3 regions of the Nonomuraea sp. NPDC050663 genome follow, and region 1 is predicted to be linked to each of the others. Evidence: riboswitches for the same ligand, from Rfam matches in the RefSeq annotation. Region 1 holds a riboswitch; each other region holds the start of a gene.

The links. Region 1 has a riboswitch for cobalamin ahead of ACIBH1_RS42955 (CbtB-domain containing protein). Riboswitches for the same ligand answer to the same signal wherever they lie in the genome.
Positions count from the first base shown of each region.
Region 2: another riboswitch for cobalamin. It lies ahead of ACIBH1_RS21365 (ribonucleoside-diphosphate reductase subunit alpha); the one in region 1 lies ahead of ACIBH1_RS42955 (CbtB-domain containing protein).
Region 3: another riboswitch for cobalamin. It lies ahead of ACIBH1_RS07150 (ABC transporter substrate-binding protein); the one in region 1 lies ahead of ACIBH1_RS42955 (CbtB-domain containing protein).

Region 1 covers NZ_JBITGL010000022.1:111,097-121,022, reverse strand. Annotated here, with positions in the region: gene ACIBH1_RS42990 (precorrin-3B synthase) at 1-58, shown strand, start outside; gene ACIBH1_RS42985 (precorrin-8X methylmutase) at 55-675, shown strand; gene ACIBH1_RS42980 (cobyrinate a,c-diamide synthase) at 647-1,945, opposite strand; gene cobO (cob(I)yrinic acid a,c-diamide adenosyltransferase) at 1,954-2,556, opposite strand; gene ACIBH1_RS42970 (putative cobaltochelatase) at 2,558-4,654, opposite strand; gene ACIBH1_RS42965 (histidine phosphatase family protein) at 4,651-5,238, opposite strand; gene ACIBH1_RS42960 (CbtA family protein) at 5,244-5,981, opposite strand; gene ACIBH1_RS42955 (CbtB-domain containing protein) at 5,990-6,178, opposite strand; cobalamin riboswitch at 6,212-6,341, opposite strand; gene ACIBH1_RS42950 (hypothetical protein) at 6,757-6,891, shown strand; gene ACIBH1_RS42945 (hypothetical protein) at 6,985-7,548, shown strand; gene ACIBH1_RS42940 (hypothetical protein) at 7,612-7,794, shown strand; gene ACIBH1_RS42935 (Scr1 family TA system antitoxin-like transcriptional regulator) at 7,967-8,269, shown strand; partial or broken gene ACIBH1_RS42930 (IS3 family transposase) at 9,079-9,926, opposite strand, start outside.
Region 2 covers NZ_JBITGL010000006.1:231,558-241,483, forward strand. Annotated here, with positions in the region: gene ACIBH1_RS21360 (ribonucleotide-diphosphate reductase subunit beta) at 1-160, opposite strand, end outside; gene ACIBH1_RS21365 (ribonucleoside-diphosphate reductase subunit alpha) at 160-2,313, opposite strand; cobalamin riboswitch at 2,392-2,601, opposite strand; gene ACIBH1_RS21370 (tripartite tricarboxylate transporter substrate-binding protein) at 2,625-3,569, opposite strand; gene ACIBH1_RS21375 (hemerythrin domain-containing protein) at 3,701-4,396, shown strand; gene ACIBH1_RS21380 (ArsR/SmtB family transcription factor) at 4,397-4,939, opposite strand; gene ACIBH1_RS21385 (alpha/beta hydrolase) at 5,022-6,404, shown strand; gene glmS (glutamine--fructose-6-phosphate transaminase (isomerizing)) at 6,391-8,211, opposite strand; gene ACIBH1_RS21395 (hypothetical protein) at 8,228-8,491, opposite strand; gene ACIBH1_RS21400 (ABC transporter permease) at 8,554-9,258, opposite strand; gene ACIBH1_RS21405 (ABC transporter ATP-binding protein) at 9,233-9,926, opposite strand, start outside.
Region 3 covers NZ_JBITGL010000002.1:513,616-523,541, forward strand. Annotated here, with positions in the region: gene ACIBH1_RS07110 (sigma factor) at 1-252, shown strand, start outside; gene ACIBH1_RS07115 (histidine phosphatase family protein) at 253-822, opposite strand; gene ACIBH1_RS07120 (TIGR03621 family F420-dependent LLM class oxidoreductase) at 834-1,712, opposite strand; gene ACIBH1_RS07125 (phytanoyl-CoA dioxygenase family protein) at 1,757-2,500, shown strand; gene ACIBH1_RS07130 (phosphotriesterase) at 2,485-3,429, shown strand; gene ACIBH1_RS07135 (cytochrome P450) at 3,419-4,597, shown strand; gene ACIBH1_RS07140 (hypothetical protein) at 4,594-5,247, opposite strand; gene ACIBH1_RS07145 (Gfo/Idh/MocA family protein) at 5,305-6,153, shown strand; cobalamin riboswitch at 6,156-6,276, shown strand; gene ACIBH1_RS07150 (ABC transporter substrate-binding protein) at 6,347-7,315, shown strand; gene ACIBH1_RS07155 (FecCD family ABC transporter permease) at 7,374-8,369, shown strand; gene ACIBH1_RS07160 (ABC transporter ATP-binding protein) at 8,366-9,139, shown strand; gene ACIBH1_RS07165 (adenosylcobinamide amidohydrolase) at 9,136-9,816, shown strand; gene ACIBH1_RS07170 (hydantoinase B/oxoprolinase family protein) at 9,813-9,926, opposite strand, start outside.

The sequences.
Region 1 (9,926 bases):
GGGACCGGTCACCGTGATGCTCGCCACCCCCGGCGGATACGAGGAAAGGCAGAAGTGACCGACTACATCCGCGACGGCGCCGAGATCTACCGGCAGTCGTTCGCCACCATCCGCGCCGAGGCCGATCTGAGAGGGATGCCGCCCGAGGTCGCGCAGGTCGCGGTCCGGATGATCCACGCGTGCGGCATGACCGACCTGACCCGGGACCTGGCCTGGTCCTCCTCGGTGGTGACCGAGGCGAGGAAGGCTCTGCGGGCCGGCGCGCCGGTGTGGTGCGACGCCATGATGGTCGCCTCAGGCGTGACCCGCCGGAGACTGCCCGCCGGCAACGAGATCCTCTGTACCCTGTCCGACCAGGCGGTCCCGGCGCTGGCCGAGCGGCTGGGCACCACCCGGAGCGCCGCAGCCCTGGAGTTGTGGCGCGACCGGCTCGAAGGCTCCGTCGTCGCCATCGGCAACGCGCCCACCGCCCTCTTCCGGCTGCTGGAGCTGGTCGCCGAGGGAGCGGGGCGCCCGGCGGCGGTGCTGGGCCTGCCGGTGGGGTTCATCGGCGCGGCCGAGTCGAAACAGGCTCTGGCGGCGAGCGATCTGGAGTACCTCATCGTGCGGGGACGCCGGGGAGGCAGCGCGATGGCGGTGGCGGCGATCAACGCCATCGCGAGCGAGGCGGAGTGAGCAGCCGCCCGGCCAGCTCCGGTGTGCCCGCCCAGTGCAGGTGCAGGTAGGAGGCGGTCACCAGGGCGTCGCCGTGTCCGCCTCCTTCGCTGAAGAGCGCGCCAGGCGGTTCGACGACCGTCCGGTGGAACTCGTGGCCCCGGTACCGCTCGCCCGCCCTGGTGAGCAGCGACGTGCCGGAGACCGCCTCCCGGTAGCCGAGCGTCAGCCGATCGGTCATCCGCGCCGCACCCGGCACTCTGCCGCACATGGGCAGCCCGTCCAGTTCCTGGCACAGGTAGAGCAGCCCGGCGCACTCGGCCGCGATGGGGCCGTCGAAGGCCGCCACCTGCTTACGCAACGGCTCGTTGGCGGCCAGCCGGTCGGCGTAGACCTCGGGGAAGCCCCCGCCGATCACGATGGCGCTCGTGCCCTCGGGGAGCCGTTCGTCGCGCAGCGGGTCGAATACCGCGACCTCGGCGCCCGCCGCGCGCAACAGCTCGACGTGTTCGATGTAGCCGAAGGTGAACGCCGCTCCCCCCGCCACGGCGACGACCGTCCGCGCTGTATCCGGTCCGCCGTGCAGCTCAGCCGCCGGGCTCCAGGGTCCGTCCGGCAGCGGGGAAGCCGTCGCGGCCAGCCGTACCAGGGCTTCCAGATCGCACGAGCGAGCCACCAGCTCGCCCAGCCGCCCCACGGCCGCCAGCGCCTCCGACTCCCGCTCGGCGGCCGGGATCAGCCCGAGGTGCCTGGACGGGGTCGCCACCGCGTCGTCGCGGCGGATGACGCCGAGCACCGGCACCTCGCCGAGCGCGGCCCTGCACAGCTCCTCGTGCCGGTCGGAGCCGACCCGGTTGAGGATCACCCCGCCCACCCGGACCCGCGGGTCGAAGGTCGCGAAGCCGTGCACGACAGCCGCCACCGACCGGCTCTGCCGCGCGGCGTCGACGACGAGCACGATCGGCGCGTCGAGCAGCCGGGCGACGTGGGCGGTGGAGGCGAAGTCGCTCTCGCCCCTGCCGTCGAACAGGCCCATCACGCCCTCGACCACCGCGAGATCACATCCGCGCGCGCCGTGCAGGAACAGCGGCGCGACCCGCTCCTCGCCCACCAGCCACGGGTCCAGGTTGCGGCCCGGCAGGCCGCTGGCCAGCGCGTGGTAGCCGGGGTCGATGTAGTCGGGGCCCACCTTGTGGGGCGACACCCTCAGCCCGCGTTGCCGCAGGGCCGCCATCAGCCCCGTCGCCACCGTCGTCTTGCCGCTGCCGGAGGCGGGAGCGGCGATGACCAGGCGCGGAACTACCACTCGATGCCCTTCTGGCCCTTTTGCCCGGCGTCCATGGGGTGGCGCACCTTGCCCATCTCGGTCACCAGGTCGGCGGCCTCGACGAGCAGCGCCGGCGCGTCCCTGCCGGTGATCACCACGTGCTGGCTGCCGGGCCTGCCCGTGAGCGCCTTCAGGACGTCGTCGAGATCCAGCCAGCCCCACTTCAGCGGGTAGGTGAACTCGTCCAGCACGTAGAAGCGGTAGGTCTCGGCGGCCAGGTCGCGCTTGATCTGCTCCCAGCCCTCGCGGGCGTCACGCGCGTGGTCCTCCTCGCTGCCGGGGCGCTGGATCCATGACCAGCCCTCGCCCATCTTGTGCCAGGTCACCGGCCCGCCCTCGCCGCTCTCGCCCAGCACCTTCAGCGCCCGTTCCTCGCCGATGCGCCACTTGGCCGACTTGACGAACTGGAACACGCCGATCGGCCAGCCCTGGTTCCAGGCGCGCAGGGCCATCCCGAAGGCGGCCGTCGACTTGCCCTTGCCCGGGCCGGTGTGCACCATCAACAACGGTCTCGTACGGCGCTGCCTGGTGGTCAGCCCGTCGTCGGGGACCTGCTCCGGCTTGCCCTGCGGCATCTCAGCCCGCCTTCCGATAGTCGCGTACGGCAGAGCCCAGGTCCTCGAGCGGCATCAGCGGAGCCCCCAGCCTCGCGGCCAGCCGTACGGCCAGGCCGAGCCGTACCGGGCCGCTCTCGCAGTCGACCACCACGCAGGCGGTGCCGCGCAGCAACCCGGCGGCCCGGTCGACGTCACCGCCCGCCGTGACCCGGCCGTCGGTCACCAGCACCACCAGCGGACGCCTGGCCGGGTCGCGCAGCCGCTCCACGCGCAGCACCTCGGCGGCGGTGACCAGTCCGGCTGCCAGCGGGGTGCGCCCACCGGTCGGCAACGAACGCAGCCGTGCCGCTCCCGCCTCGACCGAGGAGGTCGGCGGCAGCGCCACGGTCGCGGCGTGGCCGCGGAAGGTGACCAGGCCGACCTTGTCCCGGCGCTGGTAGGCGTCGAGCAGCAGGCTCAGCACGGCTGTCTTGACCGCCGTCATGCGTTTGCGGGCCGCCATCGAGCCGCTCGCGTCGACGACGAAGAGCACGAGGTTGCCCTCCCGCCCTTCGCGGACGGTCTCGCGCAGGTCCTCCTGCCGCAGCCGCAGCCCGTCTCCGGTCCTGCCGCGCTGCCGCTGGTGGGGGGCGGCGGCCAGCAGTGTGGCGACCAGGTGCAGGTCACGAACCCGGCCGTCCGGGTGGCGGGAGCCGGTGGCCCGGCCGCGCGGCGTCCGCGAGCGGGAACGCCGCCCCGCCGCACCCTCGCCTACACCGGGCACCTCGAGCAGCGGCACCCGGTACGGCGCCGCCACCGCGGCCACCTGCGCGGTGCCGGACTCAGGCCCGGGTTCGGCTGTTCCGGAGGCCGGGTCTGTGGCCTTTTGGGTGCCATCGGCTTGTGTGCCATCGGCGCCGTCCGGGCCGGGCCGGTGCTCGCCCGAGGCCCTCTCCTGGTCCTGTGACCCGTCCCGGTTCTGCGGCCCGTTCCGGTCCTGGTCGGGCGGTGTGTCGTGGTCAGGCCCGTCGGGTCCCGGCGGGCCGTCTGTGCCGCTGTCCGGGCCGCTGTCTGTGCCTCCGTCTGTGCCGCCGTCCGGGCCTCCGTCCGGCGGGTCGTCGTCTCCCGAGGTCTCCGCCAGCAGCCGGTCCAGCAGCTCCTCATCCAGCCCCGGCGCGTCGAAGGGGTCGCGCCGCCGGCGGTGCGGCAGGGCCAGGCGGGCGGTCGCCCGCACGTCCTCGGTCGTCACCCGATCGCGCCCGTGCCAGGCCGCGTGCGCGATGGCGGCATGGGCGGTCACCAGGTCCGCCCGCAGCCCATCGACCTCGAACGCCGCGCAGACCGTCGAGATCTGGCGCAGCCGCGCATCGGGCAACCGCACGTCCGCCAGCCTCGCCCGAGCCAGGGCGATGCGCTCGGCCAGCTTCGACTCGGCGCCGGTCCAGCGGGCGGCGAAGGCGTCGGGATCGGCGTCGAAGGCCAGCCTGCGGCGGATCACCTCCGCCCGTTCCCCGGGGTCGCGCGAGGCCCGCACCTCGACGGTCAGGCCGAAACGGTCCAGAAGCTGTGGCCGCAGCTCCCCCTCCTCCGGATTCATGGTGCCGACCAGCAGGAAACGGGCCGCGTGCCGTACCGAGACCGACTCCCGCTCGACGTAGCAGGTGCCCAGGGCAGCCGCGTCGAGCAGCAGGTCGACGAGATGGTCGTGGAGCAGGTTGACCTCGTCGACGTAGAGCACGCCCCGGTGCGCGGCGGCCAGCAGGCCAGGCTCGAAGGCTTTCACCCCCTCGGTGAGCGCACGCTCGACGTCCAGGGAACCGGCCAGCCGGTCCTCCGAGGCGCCCACCGGCAGCTCGACCAGCGCCGCCGGCCGTACAGACCGCTGCTCGCCCGGCTCGTGCGGGCCGTCGGGGCACCCGGGATCCGGCGCCGCCGGGTCGCAGGCGAAGCGGCAGCCCGCCACGACCCGCACAGCAGGCAGCTGGCCGGCCAGGGCGCGGACGATCGTGGACTTGGCGGTGCCCTTCTCGCCGCGCACCAGCACCCCTCCCACGCGCGGCGACACTGCGTTGAGCAGCAGCGCGAGCTTGAGGTCGTCGAGTCCGACGACGGCGCTGAACGGGTAGGTGATCGTCAAGACGTGGCCTTCCGGTTGACATGGGCGACGCGCCATCCGCCACGACCGGGCGCGAGCCGCGTGGTGGACAGCGGCGCGAGATCGAACAGGGCGGCCCGCGCCGGGCCGAGCCCGAGCGCGTGACCGAGGGCGGCTCTGATCGCACCGGCGTCGCAGACCGCCACGATCTCGGGCTCGTCGCGCACGGACTCCATCCACCCCGCGACGCGCGTGGCGAGCGCCGCCAGGCTTTCACCACCGTGGGGCGCGGCCTCCGGATCGGCGAGCCACGCGGCCAGCGCCTCAGGCTCGTCTTCGGCGACCTGCGTGTACGGCAGGCCGCGCCAGCGCCCATGGTCGGCCTCGGCCAGAGCCGCGACCGGGCGAGCCTCCCACCCCAGCGCCATCGCGGTCTGCGCGGCGGCCGGGGCGGGCGACACCCAGGCGAACCCCGCCTCCCTGATACGCGTCGACAAGGACGACGCCTTCCCGATACGCGCCGACAGGGACGCGGCCGTGGCCAGCGAGGCCCGGTCCGCGTCCTCGTCGGCGGGAAAGCACGCAGCGCGCATGCCAGGAGTCGCGGCATGCCGGACGAGCAACATGCCGCTCAGGCGGCGACCAGGGCGTCAGCACGCCGGGATGCCCGCTCGGAGACCCACCCGAACAGCACGCCGAACGCCGCCCAGAACACCAGCTGCGTGCCCAGCGAGGCCACCCGGAACTCCCACAACAACGTGGCGGGGAAGCCGTCGGGTACCTCGTTGATCGTCGGCAGCAGCACCCACGCGGCGATCACCGGCACCAGGAAGGCGGCCACCGCGCCGATCCAGCGCTGCCAGGATCCGGCGGCGATCCTGCGCGAGACGGCGACCGCGACGGCGGTCGCGGCCAGGCCGACCAGAAGCATCACCACATACAGGACCGTGCGGCTGTTGATCGTCTCCGGGTCACCGACGGCAGGTGGGTTGGCCGGATATTTCAGGAAGGGAACAAGAATGACGGCCACGAACGCCGTCCCGGCGACGGCCAGCGCCAGCCCGCCCTCGTTCCTCGGCCCGACACGACCGCGCAATCCCGCGATCACCAGGGCGCACACTCCACCCACTGCCAGGCCGTACAGTCCGGTGGCCAGGAACAACCCGGCCTTCTGCACCGGACGGCTGATCTCCACGTCATGGCTGTGCCCGGCAGGCTCGGGTTCCGCAGGCGCCGCCGCGGCGGCCGCCTCCTCCAGCGCGATCGCACTGTCGATCCGCGGCTCACCGACGAAGAAGGCGAATCCGCCCGCGACGAGTCCGGCCAGGAGGCCAAGCAGCAGCCCCCTGACCACAAGGGTCCGAATCACGCCCGCTCCTAGTGGCACGGCACGCCGAGCAGATGACGCCCGTCGTGCATGAGTTCGTGGAGGAGGGCACCGGTCTGCGAGACCGCCCCGTTGTCCATCAGGACCAGGTAGGCGATCAGCAGCAGTACGGGTACGGCCAGCAGCCAGACACGCAGGCGTGGCAAGGGAATAGTGGTGGGAGCGGACAGTCCGCTCATCGTGCCTCCTCAGGGATATCGCGTCCCGTGCAATGAGGTCACGGCCGTTCAGGCGACCTGGCTCCCAGGATCTGAGTCCTGGATACAGTGGCGCGTCCGCACCGGCATCTCACCGGATTTCCCCTGAACTGCTGTGAAATCTACCGGAATGTATCCTTCCAACCCTTTAGCGTCAACTACCGCCTCATAGAAGAGAGCGCCGATCCTCGGGAGTGTGCTCCTCGTGGGCGCGCCCGAGCCGTCGCGGAGGGACACGGCGCCGGGCCGCTTGCTCACTCCATCCGCTCGCACCAGCCCCCGCCAGACCCCGATCCGGGCCGAACGGTCGACGCGAGCGGCGCATCAGGCACGGTGGTGCACCTCCCCCCGATCCAGGGACTTACCCCCATGCTGGGCTAGATCGGCATATCGACGGATCCATGGCCGGGCCGCCAGGGTGGATCGCGGCATATCGGCAACCAGGCGTACTCGGTCGGTCCGGCGTGATTGTCGGCGTGTTGCGTTCTCGGAACCGTGAGCCGACGAAGCGGCTCACATCGGCGGAATGTCGTGATCACCTCCGCCCCTGGGAGAGCAGGATGAACCAGGTGGATCCCTACGCCGACGATTTCATACCCCATCAGGGAGCGGTCACCTGGGTGAGCGGGATGGACATGGACGAGCTCTGCTCGGCCTTAGTGGCCAACCCCGAGTGGGTCCTTTCCGCCCGCTGAAGTGACGTCGAACATCCGGAATCGAACGCCGGTGCCCTGGTCGGCCACCATGACGGCTGGCTCGTCGTGGTCGAGCCGGTTTGCAGCAGGGCGATGATTCGGCTGGTCCAACTCTCCGCCACCGGCCAAGCACTCGCGCTGTACTGGACGATCAACGCGCAGACCATGATGGGCTACGCCGCAGGCAGATCACTGATCGCCTTGTTCGACCCCATGGCCCCGGCGACGATGACGCCGGAGACGGAATACGCGTGGCTGGATCAGCTGCCGGTCGCGCGCGGGGATCGGCGGCTGATGACGTGGCAGTCGTCAGCCTTCGCCGCTGCTGAGAGCAGATCCGGCATCCGGCTCGACCGGCACTGGTGGGGGCAGGAGCATCTCAGCCTCACGCTCGGCTCCATCGCACCTCGCCAGCTGAGGCGACTGCCCCGCGTTCACTCCTCCGGCCGATCATCAACGCATCCTCGACGCCGATCCGCGGCTGCCGGCATCGTCGGCGATCCGGACCCGGGTCGGCTTCATGACCTCATCCGGCTCGTCTTGGAACCGGAGATCGGCGGGCCGCTGCTGCCCGCAGACGTGTTGTCCGAGGAGCCACTGTCTCGGGCATGGGAGCTGATCAGCTCATCCTTGCAGCGAACCGGGCTCTGCCCATGATGGGCGGCAGGCACCGGAACCCGCAAGATGAGCCGCCTCGAATCGTCCAAGACCATGCCGGGCGTGGGCGACATCGAGGCGCTGGCCGCGCTCTTCGAGCTCGACGCAGACAAGCTCGACGAACTTATCGGTCTGCTCCACGACGCCGACCAGCGCGGGTGGTGGGAAGATGACGAAGACGCCCTGCCTCAGGAGTACATAACGCTGCTGGGGCTGGAGGCGGAAGCCATCGAGCATCGAGGCTGAGAACCCCAGCTCATGCCGGGGCTTCTGCAACCCGAGGACTTGCGCCCGTGAGGTCATCGTGGCCGCCCGTGGTGTCGCCCGCATCACCCAGAGCGGCATCCGCTCACAGGTCGAAGCCCGGATGGACCGCCAGTAGCGCCTGCTTGAGCAGTCTCTGCTCCAGCATGTGAGCGTGCGAGTCCTCCCCTTGGACGGCAGGCATCCGATCAACACGGGCGTCTTCGTCCATGTGAAGTTCCAGGATCTCGACGATGCTGTGTACTTGGAGTCGCTCTACGGAGCCCGCATCGTCGAGGATCTCGAGCTGGTCGCCGACTACGAATTCGCCTTCGAGCACCTCAGAGCCACCGCTCTGTCGGAGGACGACTCTCGCAAGCTGATCCAGCAGAAGATCGCAAGCGGCGCTCACAGCGCATGGCCTTCTCTTGACAGGAAACGCGCATGGTGGTCGATTGGTGGCACGCCCTCACCGTAGGAGGAGTGCCGCTCCTGGCACTCATCATCCTCCTAGGGTTCGCATTGAAAACTATGCGAGGACGCATGGTCAGGAAGATAGTCCTCAAACCAGGCGAACTCACAATAGAATTCGTTGAGTTTGAGGACATAACGCAGACGGCACCTCCCGACGCAATACGGGAGAGTACGCCTCAGCTTGAGAAATAGCTAGCTGACGCTCGTATCGGGCTGGAAATAGCACTCCAGAGGGTGGAGGCTCTGCCTATTGGGCCGAGCCCTCGCCCTTCGCCCCAGGCCTCTGAGTGATGGCACGATGAATACCAGAGATCCCGCCCACGCGAACGCAGCGGGCCACAGCCTCTGCTGCGGCCCAAGCGCCCTGGGATTGGGCACGCAACACTGCATTCACACCACTTCTGATCGCCGCCACCGGCATCGACTGACTGCTGATGCGACAGGCATTCTCCCGAACTAGACAGCCATAAAGGGCCTGCTGCTCAGAGCCCCCATTCCGTCACCGAACCCCTTACTCTGGAGATCTCCCCGCACGCGCCGCCGAACAACTGGAGAGCGGCCACACGGCGGGGCGCGCGAGCCACCTCGCGCCAGTGATCCGCAAGGGTGCGGGTTGAGTTCATTTGTCTGCACCGATTGCTCGCCGGCGCGGAGGCTGGTTACGGATAGTGACCTGGAGCGCGGATGACAACTGGCCCAGGCGGCAACCGTCAACGGTCGCCGGTCACGTCGAACGGCAGATGGTTGTGAACAAGCAGGCGTCAACGGCCTCCGTGGCGAGGGGGATGAAGCGCCCCGGCTTTGATGGAGAGCTCAGGGGTTGATTCCAACGGTCTCGTTGGGCTGGTGTTGAGCGTAGTAGAAGGCTTCGTACTCCACCGGTGGGATATCGCCGATCGAGGAGCGCAGGCAGGTCGTGTTGAACCACTCGACCCATTCGGCGGTGGCCAGTTCCACTTCGGCCAGGCTGCGCCAGGGCTCGCAGGGTTTGATCAGCTCGGTCTTGAACAGGCCGATCTGCGATTCCATCAGCGCATGGTCCAGCGCGTCCCCGACCGTGCCGATGGAGGCGTCGATGCCCGCGGTCATCAGGTGGGCGGTGAAGCGGAAACAGGTGTATTGGCTGCCGGCGTCCGAGTGATGAACCAGGCCGGGCCCGGCGGGGCGTCCGGCCCGGTCACGCCTCCACAACGCCATGTCCAGGGCGTCCAGCACCAGGCCGGCGCGCTTGGACAGCGCGGCCGCCCAGCCGACGATCGCCCTGGAGTAGACATCGACGACGAAGGCGACGTAGACGATCCCGCACCAGGCGGCCACGTAGGTGAAGTCAGCGACCCAGACCGTGTCCGGCCGGGGCGCGGTGAAGTCACGCCTGACCAAATCGCCTGCCCTCTGATGGCCGGGATCGGCCGTGGTGGTGCGGATCTTCTTGCCGCGGCGGACTCCTTGCAGGCCCAGGGCACGCATCCGCCGCTCGACCGTGCATCGGGCGACCTGGTGGCCCTCGCGGAGCAGCTGCCGCCAGACTTTGCGGGCGCCGTATACGCCGTAGTTGGTGGTGTGGATGCGCCGGATGTGCTCGTCCAGCTCGGCGTCGCGGAGCGCTCGAGCCGATGGCCGCCTGTTCTTGGCGGCGTAGTAGGTGCTGGGCGAGATGGCAA
Region 2 (9,926 bases), on a different contig from region 1:
GGCGCTCCTGGGCGGTCATCCTGGGCAGGTCGGCCAGGTCGGTGTGGAGGTCGATCTCCTCGACCGTCCAGGTGTTGCGGATGGCGGCCCGGTAACGCTCGTAGAAGTCCGGGTAGCGCATCGGGCGCAGGGTCAGGTCCATTCCGGGGTCGAGCAACATCACTGGCACGCCTCGCAGTACTCGGGGTTCTCAAGGGAGCAGGCCACGGCCTCCTGGGCGGTGACCGTCGTCTGGGCGATGCGCGTCGCGGGGCGCGAGCGCAGGTAGTAGGTGGTCTTCAGGCCGCTCTTCCAGGCGTAGGCGTACATCGACGAGAGCTTGCCGATGGTGGGGCTGGCCATGAAGAGGTTGAGCGACTGCGACTGGTCGATGTACGGCATGCGCGCGGCCGCCAGGTCGATCAGCGCCTTCTGGGGCAGCTCCCAGGCGGTGCGGTAGAGCTGCCGCAGGTCGGCGGGGATGCCGGGGATGTCCTGCACGGACCCGTCGGCGCGCTTGATCGCGTCGCGCATCTCCTGGGTCCACAGCCCGCGCTCCTGCAGGTCGCGCACGAGGTAGCGGTTGACCTGGAGGAACTCCCCCGACAGGGTCTCGCGCTTGAAGACGTTGGAGACCTGCGGCTCGATGCACTCGTAGCATCCGGCGATGGAGGCGATCGTCGCGGTGGGCGCGATCGCGATCATCAGCGAGTTGCGCAGACCCGTCTTGGCGATCTTGGAGCGCAGCGCGGCCCACGCGACGCTCGTCGCCGCGCCGTAGTGGTCGGGATGCAGCACGCCCCGGAAGGCCCGCGTGTCGCCGTACGAGGGGTGCCGCCCGCGCTCGACCGCGAGGTCGGCGGAGGTGTCGTAGGCGGCCAGCGCGATCTCCTCGGCGATCCGCGTGGACAGCTCCCTGGCCTGCGGGGAGTCGAAGGGCAGGCGCAGGGCGAAGAAGACGTCGGCCAGGCCCATCACGCCCAGCCCGATCGGCCGCCACTTCCGGTTGGCGCGCTCGGCCTCGGGCGTCGGGTAGAAGCCCAGGTCGATGGTCTTGTCGAGGAACCGTACGGCGGTGCGGACGGTCGCGCGCAGCCGCACGAAGTCGACGTCGCCGCCGGCCACGTGGGCGGCCAGGTTGATCGAGCCGAGGTTGCAGACGGCGGTCTCGGCGTCGCTGGTGACCTCGAGGATCTCGGTGCACAGGTTCGACAGGTGGATGACGTTCTCGGGCCGCGCGGTCTGGTTGGAGGTGCGGTTGGCGGCGTCCTTGAAGGTCATCCAGCCGTTGCCGGTCTGGGCCAGGGTGCGCATCATGCGGCCGTAGAGGGTGCGGGCCGGGATGGTCCTGGTGGCCAGGCCCTCGGCCTCGGCCCGGCGGTAGGCCTCGTCGAAGGCGTCGCCGTACAGGTCGGTCAGGTGCGGGACGGCCTTGGGGTCGAACAGCGACCAGTCGGCGTCGGCCTCGACCCTGCGCATGAACTCGTCGGGGATCCAGTTGGCCAGGTTGAGGTTGTGCGTGCGGCGGGCCTCCTCGCCGGTGTTGTCGCGCAGCTCCAGGAACTCCTCGATGTCGGCGTGCCAGGACTCGAGGTAGACGCAGGCGGCTCCCTTGCGGCGCCCGCCCTGGTTGACGGCGGCGACGCTGGAGTCGAGGGTGCGCAGCCAGGGCACGATGCCGTTGGAGTGGCCGTTGGTGCCGCGGATGAGCGAGCCGCGCGAGCGCACCCGGGTCCAGGCGATGCCGATGCCCCCGGCGTACTTCGACAGCCGCGCGACCTGGGCGTAGCGGTCGTAGATGCCCTCGAGCTCGTCGCGCGGCGAGTCGAGCAGGAAGCACGACGACAGCTGCGGACGCCTGGCGCCGGAGTTGAACAGCGTGGGCGACGACGGCAGGTAGGCCAGGCCGGACATGAGCCGGTAGAGCTCGGCGGCCTCCTCGACGCTGTCGGACAGGCCGCAGGCCACCCGCAGGAAGAAGTGCTGCGGGCGCTCCAGCACCGCGCGGGTGGCGGGGTGGCGCAGCAGGTAACGGTCGTAGACGGTGCGCAGGCCGAAGTACTCGAAGCGCCCGTCGGCGTCGTCGTCGACGAGGGCGTCCAGCGCGCCGGCGTGCGCCGCGACGAAGGCGGCCAGGGAGTCCTGGACGAGTCCTTCCGCGTGGGTGGCGGCGATCGACTCGGAGAACGACCGCACCCCGTGCGTGGCCGCCTCGTCGGCGATCTCCTCGGCCAGCAGGCGGGCGGCGATCCTGGAGTTGGCCGGGTCGGCGATCACCCGTGCCGCGGCTTCCTCGATGGCCAGCCGGCGGTCGGCGGAAACGATCTGTGTCACGCTCTCTCCTCGCGAGCTCTTCCCCGTATGAGGGCAGGCAGGCGAGCACGGAGCTCCCTGGAGCCGCCCTCGAGGCCCATGGATGGACACGTCGCTGGCAGGTCTTCGGACTCGTGGGCTCGTCAATGCTTCCTACTGGCCGTCGCTTCCCAGGCGCGTGATGCGCCCAGTGCTCGATGACGGCGGTCGTTCCCACTCACCGCTGCGGGGCAGTCCCCGATTCGCACGGGGTTCCCTTTTGCTCCGCCACCCTGGTGTGGGCGGCGAACCAGCAACGGGCAGGATCCTACATCTAGTGGCGCAGACCGCAACTACCCCCGGTATGTTGTGGCGGGCGTGTCGAGCAGTCCGAGATCGATGAGCACGTCCCTGGTACGGTCGACCTCCGAGGTCAGCCAGACGCGGAAGTCCTCGCCGCTGAGCGGCATCGGCGTCCAGCCCCGGCTGCGGCAGGCGTCGAGCCACTGGTCGGAGTAGGCGGCCTCGTCGCAGGCGGCCATCGCGGCCTGCCGGGCGGGGTCGGCCATGTCCTTCGGGCCGAAGGCGGCGCACCACTCGGCGAAGTCGACCCGGACGCCGCACTCCTTCAGTGTCGGCGCGTCGACCTCCGGGACCCGCTCGTCGGTCGAGACGGCGAGCACCCGGACGCGGCGCTGGGCGATGTGCGGCCGCCAGGCGTCGAGGGTTCCCGCGGCGGCGGCCGCGGCGCCGTTGAGCAGGGCCGGCACGGAGTCGGCGCTGGCGGCGTAGCCGGAGTAGTCGACCAGGCGCGAGTCGGCGCCCACACCGCGGGCGATCAGCCCGAACAGCACGTGGTCGGTCTCCCCCGTGGGGCCTCCGGCCAGGAAGGTGCGGGCGGGGTCGGCGACCAGTTGCGCGGCGAAGGCGTCGAAGTGGGTGTAGCGCGAACCCCCGGGGACCACGACGACGACGGGCTCGCCGGCCAGGCGGGCCAGCGGGGTGGCCACCTCCAGGATCGGGCGGCCGTGGTTGAGCTCGGCGGCGGCCAGGGCGGGCAGGCCGGTGACGGTGATCGTGGTGATCGGCCCGGTGGTGTCGCGTCCGGCGAGGGGGAAGCCCCGCTGCTCCAGCGCCCTGCCGTACGCCTGGGCCATCGGCGTCCACGGCGCGGCGGCGGCCACGACCGAGACGGGACCCAGCCGCGACGCCGTTCCCGGCCCGGAACCGCAGGCGGCCAGGGCGGCGGTGCTGGCGGCCACCCCCAGCCCGAGCGCGAAGAACTGCCGACGCCGCATGGACGCCCTCCCCCGACGATCTATCTGTTACCAGAGGTTATGCACAGATCACGGCGAGTTACACATCGGTCCGAGATGGCGACAAATCAGGATTGGAGTCACTTCCAAGTGGGGTGCCGCACCCTGACGGCATGACTCAACTGATGCTCCCCGGCCAGGCCGCCGCGCCCGCGGGGCCGGTCGACCTGAGCGCCATGTACCTGGTGCACCACGCCTTCCGCCGCGACCTGACCGCCTTCTGCGAGGCCGTCGCCCGCGTCCCGATCGCCGAGCGCGCCACCTGGCGGGCCCTGGCCCGGCGGTGGGACCGCTTCCACCTGATCCTGCACAAGCACCACACCGGCGAGGACAGCGCCCTGTGGCCGTTACTGCGCGAGCGGGCCGCGGGCGACGTGCTCGCGCTGGCCACCCTCGACGGCATGGAGAGCGAGCACGCCGAGATCGACCCGCTGCTGGTGGGCTGCGACGCCGGGTTCGGCCGGCTGGGCGAGCACGCCGACGAGGAGGCGCGCGACGCGCTCCTCGGACGCCTGCGCACGCTGGCCCAGCGCCTGCACCGGCACCTGGAGCACGAGGAGAGCGAGGCGATGGCCCTGGTGCAGCGCCTGCTGTCGCAGGCCGACTGGGAGCGGCTCGACAAGGAGTTCCAGTCCGCGTACGGCATGCGCGAGCTGCCGTTCATGGCCTCGTGGGCGCTGTACGGCCTGCGCGGCGAGCAACTGCGCGAGGTGCTCGCCAAGATCGACAGCAAGCCGCTGGAGCTGCTGTGGTCGTGGTGGTGGCGACGCTCGTTCGAGCGCGGCGAGAAGGAGGCCTTCGGGCGATGATCAGTCGTCGGCCGGGACGGTGAAGAAACGCAGCTGGACCGGCCTGGACCCCTCCGTGCGGCGCTCCTGGTAGGCACGCAGCAGCCGCATGTAGTCGTCGAAGAACTCGCGCACCTCGGCCTTGGTCAGCCAGGCGAGCCCGCGCGAGGCCAGCACCCAGTCGGGGTCGGCGGCGTAGGCGGCCGGCAGGCTGTCGAGCAGCTGCCGGTCCTCCTCCAGCGCCACGCGGTGGAAGGCCATGAGCGCGTCGCGGCCTTCCGGGGGGAGCTGGTCGGGCGTGGGCAGGCGGATGTCGCCGGGACCGCTCCTGCGCCACCAGCGCTCACGCCCCGCCGAACGTTCGGGGATCTCCTCGATGAAGCCGTACTTCTCCAGCTGGCGCAGGTGGTAGCTCGTCGTGCCGGTCTTGGCGCCGAGCAGGTCGCCGAGCGTCGTCGAGGTGGCGGGGCCGTGCACCTCGAGGTGGCGCAGCATCTGCTGGCGCATCGGATGGGCCAGGGCCTTGAGCCTGGCCGGGTCGTCGAGCATCCACGGCTCCTCCATGGGGATGACCTTACTCCTTCCGCCGAACGAATTCTGCAGACACTTGTTTGCAGAGAAGTCTCGGCAGAGTACCGTCGGCAATATGGTGAAATCTCTCCTCTTAGCGCTCGTCCTGAGCACGACGCCGCCTGCCGTACCGGCGGACCTGACCACGACGGAGGTCAGCTTCCCCGGCCACGGGATCACGCTGCACGGCACCGTCGTCTCCCCCGCCGAGGCCCCGCCCGGCCGTCCGGGCATCGTCCTGATCCACGGCTCGGGCAGCGGCAACAAGCGCACGACGCTCATGACCGAGGCGGTGGCCTTCGCCCGGCAGGGCCTGTCCGTCCTGGTCTACGACAAACGTTCGGCCGGCTACTCGCTCACCCGGCGCAGCTACCAGGAGCTGGCCACCGACGCGCTCGGCGCGGTGGGCGCCCTGCGCGGCCGGCCCGGCGTCGACCCCGGCAAGGTGGGCGTCCTGGGGATCAGCGAGGGCGGATGGGTCGCCCCGCTGGCCGCCTCCCGCTCGGAGCAGGTGGCGTTCGTGGTGACCGTGGGCGGCAACGCGATGGAGCCGCTGCGTCAGCAGAGCTGGGCCGTCGCCGACTCGCTGCGCCGGGCCGGGGTCTCCGGCTCGCTGCCCGGCCACGCCGTGCCCTCCTTCTACCGGCTGCTGGCCGACGGCGGCATGTTCGCCGAGGCCCACCACGACGCGGCGGGCGTGCTCGGCCGCGTGCGTCAGCCCGTACTGGGCGTCTGGGGCGACGGCGACCTGCTCACCCCGCCGCAGGAGACGCCGGGGCTGATGGCCCGCGCGCTCTCCCACGACCACTACACGCTGCGCTTCTTCGCAGGGGCCGAGCACGCCGCGCACGTCACCCACGACGGCGGCGTCACCCGCTCGGAGGAGCTGGCGCCCGGGTACGCCGAGAGCGTCGGCCGCTGGGTGGGCGAGGTCACGTCGGGACGGCTGCCCCGCGGGGAGCAGGTGGGCACGCTCCCCCGCCAGACGTCGCTGACGGTGCCGGTGCCGCCGATGGCCTGGTGGGAGTCGGCGGCGGCGCAGCTCGCGGCGCTCGCGCTGTTCGCGGTGATCCTCGCGGGCTACCCGCTCTGGGCACTGGCGCGCCGCGTGCGAAACCGGGGCGTCGGCGTGCGGGGAGCGGTCGTGCGGGGCGGCCGGGCGGCACGGGTGCTCGCCCTGCTGGCCCCGCTGACCGCCTTCGGCGCGCAGGCCTACCTGATGTACCTGGTGATCACCGGCGCCGAGCTGGCCACGCCGGGTCCGCTGCTGTTCGGCCGCCCGCTGCCGTGGCTGGGGCTGCAGCTGCTGGCGGTGGCGGCGCTGGTGGCCGCCGCGCTGACCGTGCCCGCCTGGCGGCGGGCCCGGGGCTCGGAGAGGGTACGGCTGGGCGTCCTGCTCACCGGTGGAGCGCTGTTCCTGCCGTGGGCCCTCTACTGGGGCCTGCTCACTCCACTGTGACGCTCTTGGCGAGGTTGCGAGGCTTGTCCACGTCACGCTCCAGCGCCACGGCCGCGTGATAGGCCAGAAGCTGCAGCGGGATGGTGAGCAGGATCGGGTCGAGCTCGATCTCGTTCTTGGGCACCACGATCACGTCGTCGGCCAGGTCAGCCTCGGGCTCGCGGTGACCGACCATGAGCACCTTGCCGCCGCGGGCGCGGATCTCGCCCAGGGTGGTGAGGTTCTTGTCGAGCAGCTCGTCGTCGGGGACGATCGCCACGGTCGGCAGCTCGGGGTTGATCAGCGCGAGGGGCCCGTGCTTGAGTTCGCTGGCCGGGTAGGCCTCGGCGTGGATGTAGGAGATCTCCTTGAGCTTCTGGGCGCCCTCGCGGGCCACCGGGTAGCCGCGCACCCGGCCGACGAACATCATCGACGGGTGGTGGGCGTACTTCTCCGCCAGCTCCTTGATCCTGTCGCCCTGCTTGAGGATCTCCTCGATCTGCTCGGGCAGCTTGCGCAAGCCCGCGCAGATGCGGCGGCCGTCGGCGGGCGACAGGTCGTGCACGCGGCCGAAGTGCAGCGCGATCAGCGCGAAGGCGACGGCGGTCGAGGTGAAGGCCTTGGTGCTGGCGACGGAGACCTCGGGGCCCGCGTGCAGGTAGACGCCGCCGTCGACCTCGCGGGCGATGGCGCTGCCGACCGCGTTGACGATGCCGATGACCCGGCCGCCCTTGCGCTTGAGCTCCTGCACGGCGGCCAGGGTGTCGTAGGTCTCGCCCGACTGGCTGATCGCGACGTAGAGGGTGTCGGGGTCGACGACGGGATTGCGGTAGCGGAACTCCGAGGCGGGCTCGGCGTCGGCGGGGATGCGGGCGAGCTCCTCGATGAGCTGGGCGCCGATCTGGCCGGAGTAGTAGGCGCTGCCACAGCCGATGATCTTCACGCGGCGGAAGGAGCGGGTCTCGCGCGGGTCCATGTTGAGCCCGCCCAGGTGGGAGACGTGGAAACGTTCGTCGATGCGGCCGCTCATGGTGCGCGCGACGGTCTCGGGCTGCTCGGAGATCTCCTTGAGCAGGTAGTGCTCGTAGCCGCCGGTGTCGTAGTGACCGGCGTCCCAGTCGACCGTCAGCGGCTCCTTGGCCGTCTCCAGTCCCTCGGAGGCGAAGGTGTGGAAGCCGTCGGCCTTCAGCACGGCCAGCTCGCCGTCCTCCAGGTGCACCACCTGGCGGGTGTAGCGGACCAGGGCGGCCACGTCGGAGGCGGCGAACATCTCCTTCTCGCCGATGCCCAGGACGATCGGGCTGCCGTTGCGGGCGACCACGACCTCGCCGGGGCGCTGGGAGTCGACGACGGCGATGCCGTAGGTGCCGACGACCCGCTTGAGCGCCAGCCGTACGGCCTCCTCCAGGGTGGAGGTCTCGTCGACGGTGGCGGCCAGGAGGTGGGCGAGCACCTCGGTGTCGGTCTCGGAGACGAAGACGACGCCGTCGGCCTGGAGCTTGTTGCGCAGCTCGGTGGCGTTCTCGATGATGCCGTTGTGCACCACGGCGATGCGCTCGTCGGACGAGAGGTGCGGGTGCGCGTTCACGTCGCTCGGCACGCCGTGCGTGGCCCAGCGGGTGTGGCCGATGCCGGTCTTGCCCTTGAAGCTGGCGGGCACGAGCTTGGCCAGGTCGGCGACCCGGCCCTTGGCCTTGCGGACCTTCAGGCCCTTGTTGGAGACCACGATCCCGGCCGAGTCATAGCCCCGGTACTCCAGGCGTTGCATGCCCTCCAGCAGGATGGGGGCGGCGTCCTTCGGTCCCACGTAGGCGACGATTCCGCACATTCCTTGAAATCTCCCTCTATCCGTAGACGATCCGGCGCAGCTGCCTGAGCGACAGCTCCGGGGCCGACACGCGGCGCGCCGGCAGTTCTGCGGCGATCCTGGGGAAGATCTCATCGTTGGTCAGGCCGCGGGCTTTCAGCTCGCGGTGCCGGCGGCGGACGAACTCCTCGGCGGGTTCTGAGAAGTACGCCAGCACATCGGCGACCACGCGCGCCGCCTCTCCCTGGCCCAGCGGGCTGGTCCTGGTGAGGTGCGCGATGAGGTCCTCGTAGGGATGCACGTCCTGGACCGTACCCACGCCGACGCACTTTCTCCAACATCCTGCCCGGAATCGGGCAAGAATTAGGCCAAGCCGCGCTTGAATCGCCACCAAGCGACGATCCAGGCCGCCGCGCCGACGGCCAGCAGCACGCCGACCGGCCCCGCCGTACCGGCCGGATCACCGCGCAGAGCGGCCTTGAGACCGGTGGTGGCCCAGTAGCCGGGCGACAAAGGCGCGAGCGCCTGCGCCCAGCCGGGCAGCATCGCGACCGGCACCAGCGCGCCGCCCAGGCCGCTGACGGCCAGCGCGGCGATGTTGCAGACCGCGCTGAGCTCGCCGGGCGAGCGCACCAGCGTGCCCAGCGCGGTGCCCACGCCGAGCAGGGCGAAGGACCAGGCGGCCACCGCGGGGATCCACAACGCGCTCCTGACCTCCAGGCCCAGGACGGCCATGCCGTACAGGATCAGCACGACCTGCTGCGCGAGCACCATCGCCAGGACCGGCAGCGCCTTGCCCGCGACGAGCTCGGCCAGGCCGGCGCCGCTGGCGCGCAGCCGGTCCCAGGTGTGCCACAGGCGCTCGCTCAGCGTCGCCATGGCGACGTCGGCCATGAGCAGCACGGAGAACATCACCAGCAGGCCGGTCACCGGCTGGGCCGCCTCGCCGTACAGGGGCCTGAACAGCGGGATGAGCACCATCGGCATGACCAGGTAGCTCACCAGGTGCGCGGGATCGCGCAGGCGGAGCCGGACGTTGTGGCTAACCAGCGCGGCGATGCGGACCATGGCTGAGCTCCCGGTAGAGGTCGTCGAGCGAGGGCCGGCGGATGTCGATGCTCTCCACGGGCTCGTCGAGTCCGGCCAGGTGGGCGAGGAGGGCGGCGAGCTCACGCGCCGGATCGCGGGTGGAGACGCGCAGCTCCCGGTCGCGGGTGCTGACACGCACCTCGCCTGGAAGCTGTTTGAGCAGCTCACGGCCCTCACCTCGGGCGATCACGCGGCCCGAGGCGGCGACCGCGATCGTGGCCTCCAGCTCGGCCAGCTCGGGCAGGTAGTGGGTGCAGTAGACCACCGTGGCGCCCTCGTCGGCACGGCGGCGCACGGCGGCGAGCAGGGCCTGCCGGGTCTCCGGGTCGGCGCCGACCGTGGGCTCGTCGAGCAGGAGCACGGCGTCGGGGGGCGCCGCGACCAGGGCCGTGGCCGCCTGGACCCGGCGTTGCTGGCCGCCCGACAGGACACCGACGCGGCGGCCGAGCACCTCCGTCAGGTGCAGGTCGGCGGCGACCTCCTCGACGGGCGGCCTGCGCACGCCCGCCAGCCGGCCGAACAGCCTGACGGTCTCCCTGACCGTCAGCGCCGGGTAGAGCGCCAGTTGCTGCGGCGCCAGCCGTACCGCTCCCCCGGTCCCCACGCGGCCCGAATCGGGCGCGCGCAACCCCGCTGCGATCTCGAAG
Region 3 (9,926 bases), on a different contig from region 1:
GCGCTGCACATCCGCCTGGTGGCGGGCGACCTCGACGCCCTGGCCGAGCTGTACGACCTGCACAGCCCCTTCGTGTACGGCGTGGCCCTGCGGGTCACCGGCAGCGAGGGACTGGCCGAGACGATCACCCAGGAGCTGTTCGCGCACCTGTGGGAGCGGCCCGGTCAGTTCGACCCCGCGCTCGGCTCGCTGCGCGGCTGGCTGGTCTCGCGCAGCCTGCACGACGCGGCCACCCGCATCGAGGTCAGCTGATCAGCTCGTCACGGGGGCGTTCCAGGTCAGCACGACCTCCCTGGCGTGCTCGTGGCCCAGCCGGGAGTAGGTGCCGGTGTCGAGGCGGAAGAACCGGCCGTCGGCAGCGGGCAGCCCCAGCCAGCGCGCGGTGAAGACCCGCAGGAAATGACCGTGCGCCACGACGGCGACGTCACCCTCCACGTCCTTCACGCGGGCGATCACCCGATCTGCACGTGCACCGACGTCGTCGGCACTCTCACCGCCCGGCACGCCGTCGTCCCACAGGTACCACCCGGGCCTGGACTCCCTGATCACCGGGGTGGTGATGCCCTCGTAGTCGCCGTAGTCCCACTCCCACAGGTCGGGCTCGATCTCGTAATCGGTCAGCCCGGCCAGGTCCGCCGTGCGGCGTGCACGTGCAGCGGGACTCACCAGCACCAGGGCGAAATCGTGCGCCCGCGCCACCGGCCTCAGCAGCTTGGCCTGCGACTCGCCGTTGGCGGTCAGGGGCAGGTCGGTGCGGCCGGTGTGGCGCCCGTTCTTGCTCCACTCGGTCTCACCATGCCTGAGCAGCAACATCTCGTTCATGGCTCCATCATCTACGTGCCGCTCAGCTCTTCCACGACGGGGGTGAACCTGTCCAGGTCGTCGTCGTAGTGCAGCACGTAGGTGGAGATGTCGTGCTCCGAGCGCCAGTGACGGAGCTTGTCGGCGACGTCCCGCGTGGTGCCGGGCAGGACCTGCGGCGAGCCGGCCGACCCCTGGGCGAAGCTCCACGACCGTCCTGGCCGGGCGTCGCCGACCTGGAGCACGCTGGTGCCGAGCTCCAGCTCGTCGTAGCGCTCCGCCGTACGCAGCAGGTCGACCTTGGCCGCGAAGCCGGTGTCGGCCGGGTCGGGCCCGCTGCCGTCGGGCAGCACCCGCGAGGCGAGGTTGATCACGTCGGCCTCGCGGGCGGCGAGCTCCAGCAGGCGGCGGCCGCCCCCGCCGAGCAGCAGCCTGGGCCGCCCCGACGGCTGCTGGCGCAGCGCCTCGATTCGGTAGTGCTCGCCGTGGAAGGTGAGCGGCTCGCCCGACCACAGTCCCTTGAGCACGGTGATCGCCTCGGCCAGGCGCGAGATCCGCACGCCGGGAGGGTCGAAGGCCAGCCCGGAGCCCGCGTAGTCCTGCGCGAGCCAGCCGGTGCCCAGCCCCAGGTCCAGGCGGCCCTCCGAGAGCAGGTGCAGGGTGGCGGCCTCCTTGGCCAGCACGGCGGGATGGTGGAAGTCGTTGGCCAGCACCAGCGTGCCGACGCGCAGCGTGGTCGTGGCGCAGGCGGCCGCGGTGAGGGCGACCATCGGCGCCAGCCGGTCGCCGACGAGGTGGTCGGGCACGTAGAGGGCGTCGAAGCCGGTCGACTCCAGCCGCCTCGCCTGCTCGGACCACTGCTTGGCGGAGGCCGCTGAACGCAGGACCGCCGCGAATCGGAAGCGCCGCATGCCCGGACTTTACCAAGCGCTTGCTACGCGCAACACTGGACGCCATGCGCGATGTCACCGACCACGAGGTCGCCGCCTTCAGGCGCGACGGCTGGGTGCACCTGCCCGGACTGGTCGAGGAGGTGGGCGAGCTGCGCGAACGCGCGATCGAACGGCTCCGTGCCCGCTCCACGGCCCACGTCACGCTGGTGGACGAGGCCTTCGGCCAGAGCCGCGACGTGGCGCTGGAGGAGCAGCGCTTCGCCGGGCTGATGACCTCCTTCGGCCCCAACGCCGTCCGGCTGCTGCGCGGCGTGGAGGCGGTGCGGGTCCAGGTCACCAACCTGCTCGTCAAGGAGCCGGGCGAACACGGCGCCACCGAGTTCCACCAGGACTTCCCGTGGATGCCGATGGACCGCTCGGCCATGCTCACCCTCTGGGTGGCGCTCGTGGACGTGCCGGCCGCGATGGGGTCGCTGCGCTTCTACACCGGCTCGCACGCCCACGGCCTGCTCGGGCGCAGCTTCGTGCGCGAAGGCGACGACCAGCTCACCGCCCACCCGTGGCTGCGGGACCTCGCCCTCTCGTCGCCGCTCGACCTGGCCGCGGGCGACGCCACCGTGCACCACAGCCTCACCGTGCACGGCGCCCCCGCCAACCGGGGCAGCGGGACCCGCCTGTCGTTCACCGCGACCTACTTCGACGCCGAGACCCTCTACACCGGCGCGCCGTACAAGCAGACCGACGAGCTGGAGCTCAAGGTCAACCAGCCCTTCGACCACCCGAGGTTCCCGTGCCTGAGACCGTGAGGGGCCCCGTCGCCGACCTCGGCGCCACGCTCATGCACGAGCACGTCTTCGGCCTCAGCCCCGAGATCCTGTGGAACTGGCCCGACATCCCCGAGCGGCGCGACGTACGGCAGGCCGCCGCCAAGCTCGACGCCCTCAAGGCGGAGGGCATCGACACCATCGTCGACCTGACCGTGGTCGGGCTGGGGCGCTACGTCCCCGCCGTGCAGGAGGTCGCCGCGCTCACCGAGGTCAACATCGTGGCCGCGACCGGCCTGTACACCTACGACGCGCTGCCCCCCTACTTCGGCAACCGCGGTCCAGGCTCGCTGTTCGGCGGCCCCGACCGGCTGGCGGAGTTCTTCGTGCGCGACATCGCCGAGGGCATCGGCCGCACCGGGGTCAAGGCGGCCATCCTCAAGTGCGCCACCGACAAGCCCGGCATGACGCGCGGCTGCGAGCGGGTCTTCCGCGCGGTGGCCGAGGCGCACCTGGAGACCGGGGCGCCGATCACCACCCACAGCAGCGAGCCGGGCGGCCTGGAGCAGCAGCGGCTGCTGGCCGAGTGCGGCGTCGACCTGGCGAACGTGGTGATCGGCCACGCGGGCGACTCCACGAACCTGGCCTACCTGGAGGAGCTGCTCGCGGCCGGCTCCTCGCTCGGCATGGACCGCTTCGGCATCGACACCTTCTGCTCCTTCGAGGACCGCGTGTCGACGCTGGTGACCCTGTGCGAGCGCGGCCACGCGGGACGCCTGGTGCTGGGCCACGACTCCTACTGCTTCAACGACCGCTTCGACGCCGACGTCGTGCGGCGGCGCCATCCGGACTACCACCTGCTGCACATCTCCCGCGACGTGCTCCCGGAGCTGCGCAAGCGCGGCGTCACGGAGGAGCAGATCACCCAGATGCTCGTCGACAACCCCCGGAGGATCCTCGGTGGACTTTGACGTCTCCTCGGACTGGCACGTCGCCGCGCCGTACGACTTCCTGCGCACGCTGCGCCACGAGCACCCGGTCTTCCGCAGCGAGCACCTGGGCGCCTACGTGCTGAGCCGCTACAGCGACGTGCGCGGCGCCTACGCCGATCCGCGCCGCTTCTCCTCCAAGGGCTCGCTGACGATCTCGCGCAGCCTCACCGAGGAGACCAAGGCCAGGCTGGGCGAGCACGGCTCGTTCCTGTCGAGCTTCGTCGCCAACGTCGACCCGCCCGACCACACCCGGCTGCGCCGTTCGGTCTCGCGCGCCTTCACCCCGCGCGCGGTCGCCAACCTGGAACGGCGGTTCCGCGAGCTCAACGAGCGGCTGCTCGACCGCGTCGCACCGCAGGGCAAGGCCGACTTCGTGACCGAGCTCGGACACGAGCCCTCGGTCAAGCTCACCGCCCGCTTCATCGGCGTGCCGGAGGAGGACGAGGCCTTCGTCCAGGCCAGGGTGAAGGACTGGTTCCAGCTGTTCCTGTCGCCGCAGCCGCCCGAGCGCCAGCTCGAACTCGCCGACGGCTTCCTGACCTACCTCGCCTACGTCGACCGCCTGGTCGCCGCCCGCCGCGACGACCCGCGCGACGACTTCGTCACCCTGATGACCGGCAGCGAGCTGTCGCACCGCGAGGTGGTGGAGCTGATCTCCACGATCCTGCTGGGCGGCAACGACACCGTCCCCAACCAGCTCGGCAACAGCGTGCTGCGGCTGCTGCGCGAGGGCGTCTGGCCGGTGCCGGGCGAGCGGCTGGCGGGAGCGGTCGAGGAGTGCATGCGCATCGACGGCGCCTCGCTCGGCTCCTTCCGCTACGCGACGGAGGACATCGAGCTGCACGGCGTCACGATCCCGCGTGGCTCGCTGGTGCTGCTGTCGACCGACTCGGCCGCCCACGACGAGACCGTCTTCCCCGAGCCGGGACGGTTCGTGATCGACCGGCCCAACGCCGACGCCCACCTGGTCTTCGGCTACGGCATCCACTTCTGCGTGGGCGCCGCGCTCGGCCGCCTGCAACTGCGCACCGCCCTGGAGGTGCTCGGCGACCGGCTGCCCGGTCTGAGACTGGTCGAGCAGCCGGTCGTCTACCGCACCTCCCTCGTCGGGCGGGCGCTCGCCGCCCTGCCGGTGGAGTGGGCCTAACGCTTGAGCAGTCCCAGGGAGACGCCGCCCATGCCGGCCGCCAGCGCGGCCCAGGCGATCGCGGCGAACACGTTGCCGAGCCCGGCGAACCAGGCGACGGGGACCAGGAAGGGCGCCACGATCAGCGTGATCGCCGCCCAGGCGGGACCCGTCCTGCCGAGCAGTACGGCCACACCGAGGATCACCAGGCCGAGCAGCCCGGCGAACCACACCAGGCCCAGGGGCGAGGTGGGCAGGTCGTTCATCTCGGCGTTGTAGAGCCGGGTCGCGGTCGTCACGTCCAGCCCCGCCTTGCTGGCCGCGTAGAGGGTGTCGTCGGTGTTGCCCGACAGCGGGAGCGCCAGGGAGAAGGCCATGATCATGCCGACCAGCCCGAGCGCCGGCCTGCCCGCGCGCGCCACGCGGGCGACCCCGAAGAGCGCGGGAACGGTCAGGACCATCGCCAGGGCGCTGATCCACGACTGCATGGGGTAGGAGCCGAGGTTGTCGTAGAAGTTCTGGACGTACGGCTGCCCCTCCTCGGTCACCCCGGGCGGGGCGGTGACCAGGAGCAGCACGAACAGCAGCGGCATCAGGAACGCCGAGGCGACCATGGCGTAGCGGGCGAAGGTGTCGGCGCCCGACCTGGACGTGGTGTCGAGACTCGTCATGGCATCAAGGTCACTCGGTCGGGGGCCGCGGACATGAGTACGCCATACTCAAAACTCGTGGAGCCAGTATCTGTGGGTTTGGTGGGGGCGGGTCCGTGGGCTGAGCTCGCGCACGCGCCGATGTTGAAGGCCGGTCCGCACACCCGCCTGGCGGGCGTGTGGGCGCGCAGGCCCGAGGTGGCCGCGCGGCTGGGCGTGCCGGTCTACGAGCGGATCGAGGAGCTGTTCGAGGTCTGCGAGGCGGTCGCGTTCTGCGTGCCGCCCGGCGTGCAGGCGGAGCTGGCGGAGCGGGCGGCCAGGGCGGGCAAGGCCCTGCTGCTGGAGAAGCCGCTGGCCGACTCGCTGGAGAACGCCGAGCGGCTGGCCGGGGTGATCGCCGAGACGGGCGTCGCCTCGCAGATGATCCTCACCATGCGCTACGCGCGGGCGACCAGGGAGTTCCTGGCCGCCTGCCGGTCCATCGAGCCGCTCGGCGGCCAGGCGATCAGCGTCTCCGGCGCCCTGCTCGGCGGCGACTTCGCCACCCCGTGGCGGCTGGAGCGCGGCGCGATCCTCGACGTGGCGCCGCACGTGGTCGACCTCATGGACGCCGCGCTCGGCACGATCACCTCGGTGCGCGCTCACGGCGACCCGCTGCGCTGGGTGGGCCTGCTGCTGGAGCACGAGTCCGGCGCGGTCTCCGAGGTGTCGTTGTGCCAGGCGTCCAAGGCGGAGACGCAACGATTCGTCATCGTCGGCCGCGAAGGACTGGTCACCCTCGGGCACTCCGACGACGACCCGCTCGACGTCGTCGCCGAGGAGTTCGCCCAGACCGTGCGGCAGGGCGGCGGCCACGAGCTCGACGCCCGGCGCGGTCTGCACCTGCAGCGCATCCTCGCCGACGCCGAGAGGCAGCTCTTGACGTAAGACCACTTCGGAGAATTGATAGCGTTTGTCTGACGCGCAGAGCTGCAGCGAAGTCCGGTGCGAATCCGGCGCTGTCCCGCAACTGTCATAGCCAGGTCGCCTGCCTCCGCGCTGACGTCATCAACCCTCGTGGAAAAGGGTGATCCGTCGCTTCAACGCGGGTCTCTCGGTTCCAGCAGTGAAAGGACTACTCGTGAGACCCGTAGGAAAGGTCTTCGCGGGCCTGATGCTGGGTGCCCTCGCTCTGGCCGGTTGCGGCCAGAACAGCGCGAGCGCGCCCAGCCCGTCGGCCTCCGCCGCCACTTCCGCCCCGGCCCCCGCCCCCTCCAGCGAGGCCCCGGCCGCCGCCTTCCCCGTGACGGTCGAGGCGGGCAACGGCTCGGTCTCCATCGCCAAGAAGCCCGAGCGGATCGTCTCGCTGTCGCCCACCGCGACCGAGACCCTCTTCGCCATCGGCGCGGGCGCCCAGGTCGTCGCCGCCGACGACCAGTCGAACTTCCCCGCCGAGGCACCCAAGACCGCGCTGTCGGGCTACAAGCCGAACGTCGAGGCGATCGTCGCGCACAAGCCCGACCTCGTCGTCGTCGCCAACGACACCGACAAGATCGTCGCCGAGCTGGGCAAGCTCAACGTGCCCGTGCTGCTGGAGCCGGCCGCCATGAAACTGGAGGAGGCCTACGACGAGATCCTCGACCTCGGCGCCGCCACCGGCAACGGCGACCAGGCGGAGGAGCTCGTCAACACCATGAAGAGCCAGCTCACCGAGCTCGCCCAGGCCGCGCAGAAGGACAAGAAGCTCACCTACTACCACGAGCTCGACCAGACCCCCTACGCCGCGACGTCGACCACCTTCATCGGCCAGATCTACTCCCTGTTCGGCCTGGAGAACATCGCCGACAAGGCGCCCGACGCCGCGGGCGGCTACCCCAAGCTGTCGGCCGAGTTCGTCGCCCAGGCCGACCCGCAGCTGATCTTCCTGGCCGACGTCAAGTGCTGCCAGCAGAGCAAGGAGACCCTGGCCAAGCGGCCCGGCTGGTCGAAGCTGTCGGCGATCAAGAACGACCAGGTGATCCAGCTCGACGACGACATCGCCTCCCGCTGGGGCCCGCGCATCGTCGACCTGGCCAAGAACATCGCCGACGCGGTGGGGAAGGCCGCCTGATGCTCGCGGCCGACCGGCCCCGCCAGCGGGAGCCGCGGTGAGCCGGGTCCGGCCGCTGATGGCGGCCGGGGCCGTCGTGGTCCTGGCCGCCTCGATGATCGCCGGGCTGCTCGGAGGCGCGGCGGACATCTCCCCCTGGCAGGTGGTCCTGCAATGCCTGGACTGGCTGCCCTTCGTCGACGTCGACTCCGGCCTGGCCCCGGTCGAGCAGGGCCTGCTGTGGGAGCTGCGGCTGCCCAGGGTGCTCATCGCCGCCGCCGTCGGCGGCCTGCTGGCGATCGCGGGAGCCGGCTACCAGGGCGTCTTCCGCAACCCGCTCGCCGACCCCTACCTGCTGGGCGCGGCGGCCGGGGCCGGGCTGACCGTCACCCTCGTCATCGTCGCCTTCCCCGGCGCGCCCCTGTCGATCCCGGTGGCGGCCTTCGCCGGCGCCATCGGCGGCGTCATGCTCGCCTACGCGCTCGGCAACACCGCCGGGCGGTCCGGCGGCACCGCCACCCTGGTGCTGGCCGGAGTCGCGGTCACCTCGTTCCTGACCGCCATCCAGACCTTCGTCCAGCAGCTGAAGGTCGAGGAGCTGCAGCGCATCTACGCGTGGATCATGGGCGATCTCGGCGGCGGCTGGGACCAGCTGGCCCTCGTCCTGCCGTACGCCCTGGTCTCGGCGGTCGTGATGCTGCTGCACGGCCGCATGCTCGACGTGCTGTCGGTGGGCGAGGAGGAGGCCGTCAGCCTCGGCGTGCGCGCCTCGCGGGTGCGGCTGGTGGTGCTGCTGGCCGCCTCGCTGGCCACCGCCGCCGCGGTCGCGGTGAGCGGGCTGATCGGCTTCGTCGGCATCGTCATCCCGCACGCGGTGCGCCGCGTGTTCGGGGGCAGCTACCGCGTCGTGCTCCCGATGTCGCTCATCGTCGGCGCCGCCTTCCTGGTGGTCGCCGACCTGTTCGCGCGGACCGTCATGGCGCCCGCCGAGCTGCCCATCGGCGTCGTCACCATGTTCGTGGGAGCGCCCTTCTTCGTCGCCGTGCTCCGTACGACCAGGAAGGTGTCGGTGTGATCTCCGTCCAGGGGCTGTCGGTGACGCTCGGGTCCCGCGAGGTCCTGCACGACGTGCGGGCCGACGTGGCGCGCGGGGAGTGGCTGGCGGTCATCGGGCCCAACGGCGCGGGCAAGTCCACGCTGCTGCGGGCGATCATGGGCCTGGTACGGCACGGCGGCACCGTCACGCTCGACGGCCTGGAGACTGAGACGATCAAGCCGCGCCGCCGGGCCAGGCTCATCGCCTACGCGCCCCAGTCGCCGCTGCTGCCGCCCGACATGACCGTCTTCGACTACGCCCTGCTGGGCCGCACGCCGTACATCCCCTATCTCGGGCGGGAGAGCCGCCACGACCGCGAGGTCACCGGCTCGGTGCTGGAGCGCCTGGACCTGACCGAGCTGGCCGCCCGGCCGCTGGCGCACCTGTCGGGCGGCGAGCGCCAGCGGGTGGTGCTGGCCAGGGCGCTGGCCCAGCAGGCGCCGATCCTGCTGCTCGACGAGCCGACCACCGCTCTCGACCTGGGACACCAGCAGCAGGTGCTGGAGCTGGTCGACCGGCTGCGGCTGGCCGACGGGCTGACCGTGCTCACCACGCTGCACGACCTCAGCGTGGCCGCGCAGTACGCCGACTCGCTGCTGCTGGTCGCCTCCGGGCGCGCGGCCGCCTCTGGACGGCCCGCCCAGGTGCTCACCGAGGCGCTGGTCTCGCGGCACTTCGGCGCCCATGTGAAGATCGAGCCGGGCCCCGACGGGCGGCCCGTCGTCCACCTGGTCAGGGGAGGACCGTGAACCTGTCGTACCGCGACGAGGACGGCGCCGAGCTCGGCGCGCTGCTGTGGGAGCTGGAGCCGGGCTGGCGGGCGATCTCGTCGGCCATGGTCGGCGGCGGCATCGGGCCGGTGTCGTGGGTGCTGAACGCCCAGGTCGTCGCCGGTTACTCGCGCATGGACCCGGTCGACCACCTGCTGTCGCTCGCGCCCGGCGGGCCGGGCGTCGGCATGATGACCGCCGCGTACGTCTCGCGCTACGTGGCGGTCGACGACGAGGACGTCTCCGTCGTGGCCACGGTCGGGCTGCGGGTGCCCACCTGGGCGGCCGCGCCCGCCGGGACGGCCGACCCCGAGCTGCGCCCGACACGGGTGGGGACGATCAACATCGTGGCCTTCCTGCCCGTCGCGATGTCGGACGCCGCGCTGGTCAACACCGTGATGACGGTGACGGAGGCCAAGTGCCAGGCGCTGGCCGAGGTCGGCTATCCGGGCACCGGCACCGCCTCCGACGCGGTGTGCGTCGCGGTGCGGGCCGAGGGGGAGCAGGAGCTGTTCGGCGGCCCGCGCTCGGTGTGGGGCGCGCGCCTGGCCCGCGCGGTCCACCGGGCGGTGCGCCAGGGCGCCGACGACTGGCGCAGGGTGGCCCAGCGCATCGACTACGAGCCGCTCGCCCGCCCGATCGAGCCCGCCCCCTAGCGGGGAGTGCCGAGCCCGCCTCCGCCCGTCGTCTCCACCACGAAGGCCTCGCCGGCCGCGAAGCGCACGTTGTTGGCCTTCGACGGCAGCCGCTCCAGCGTGCCGTCGAG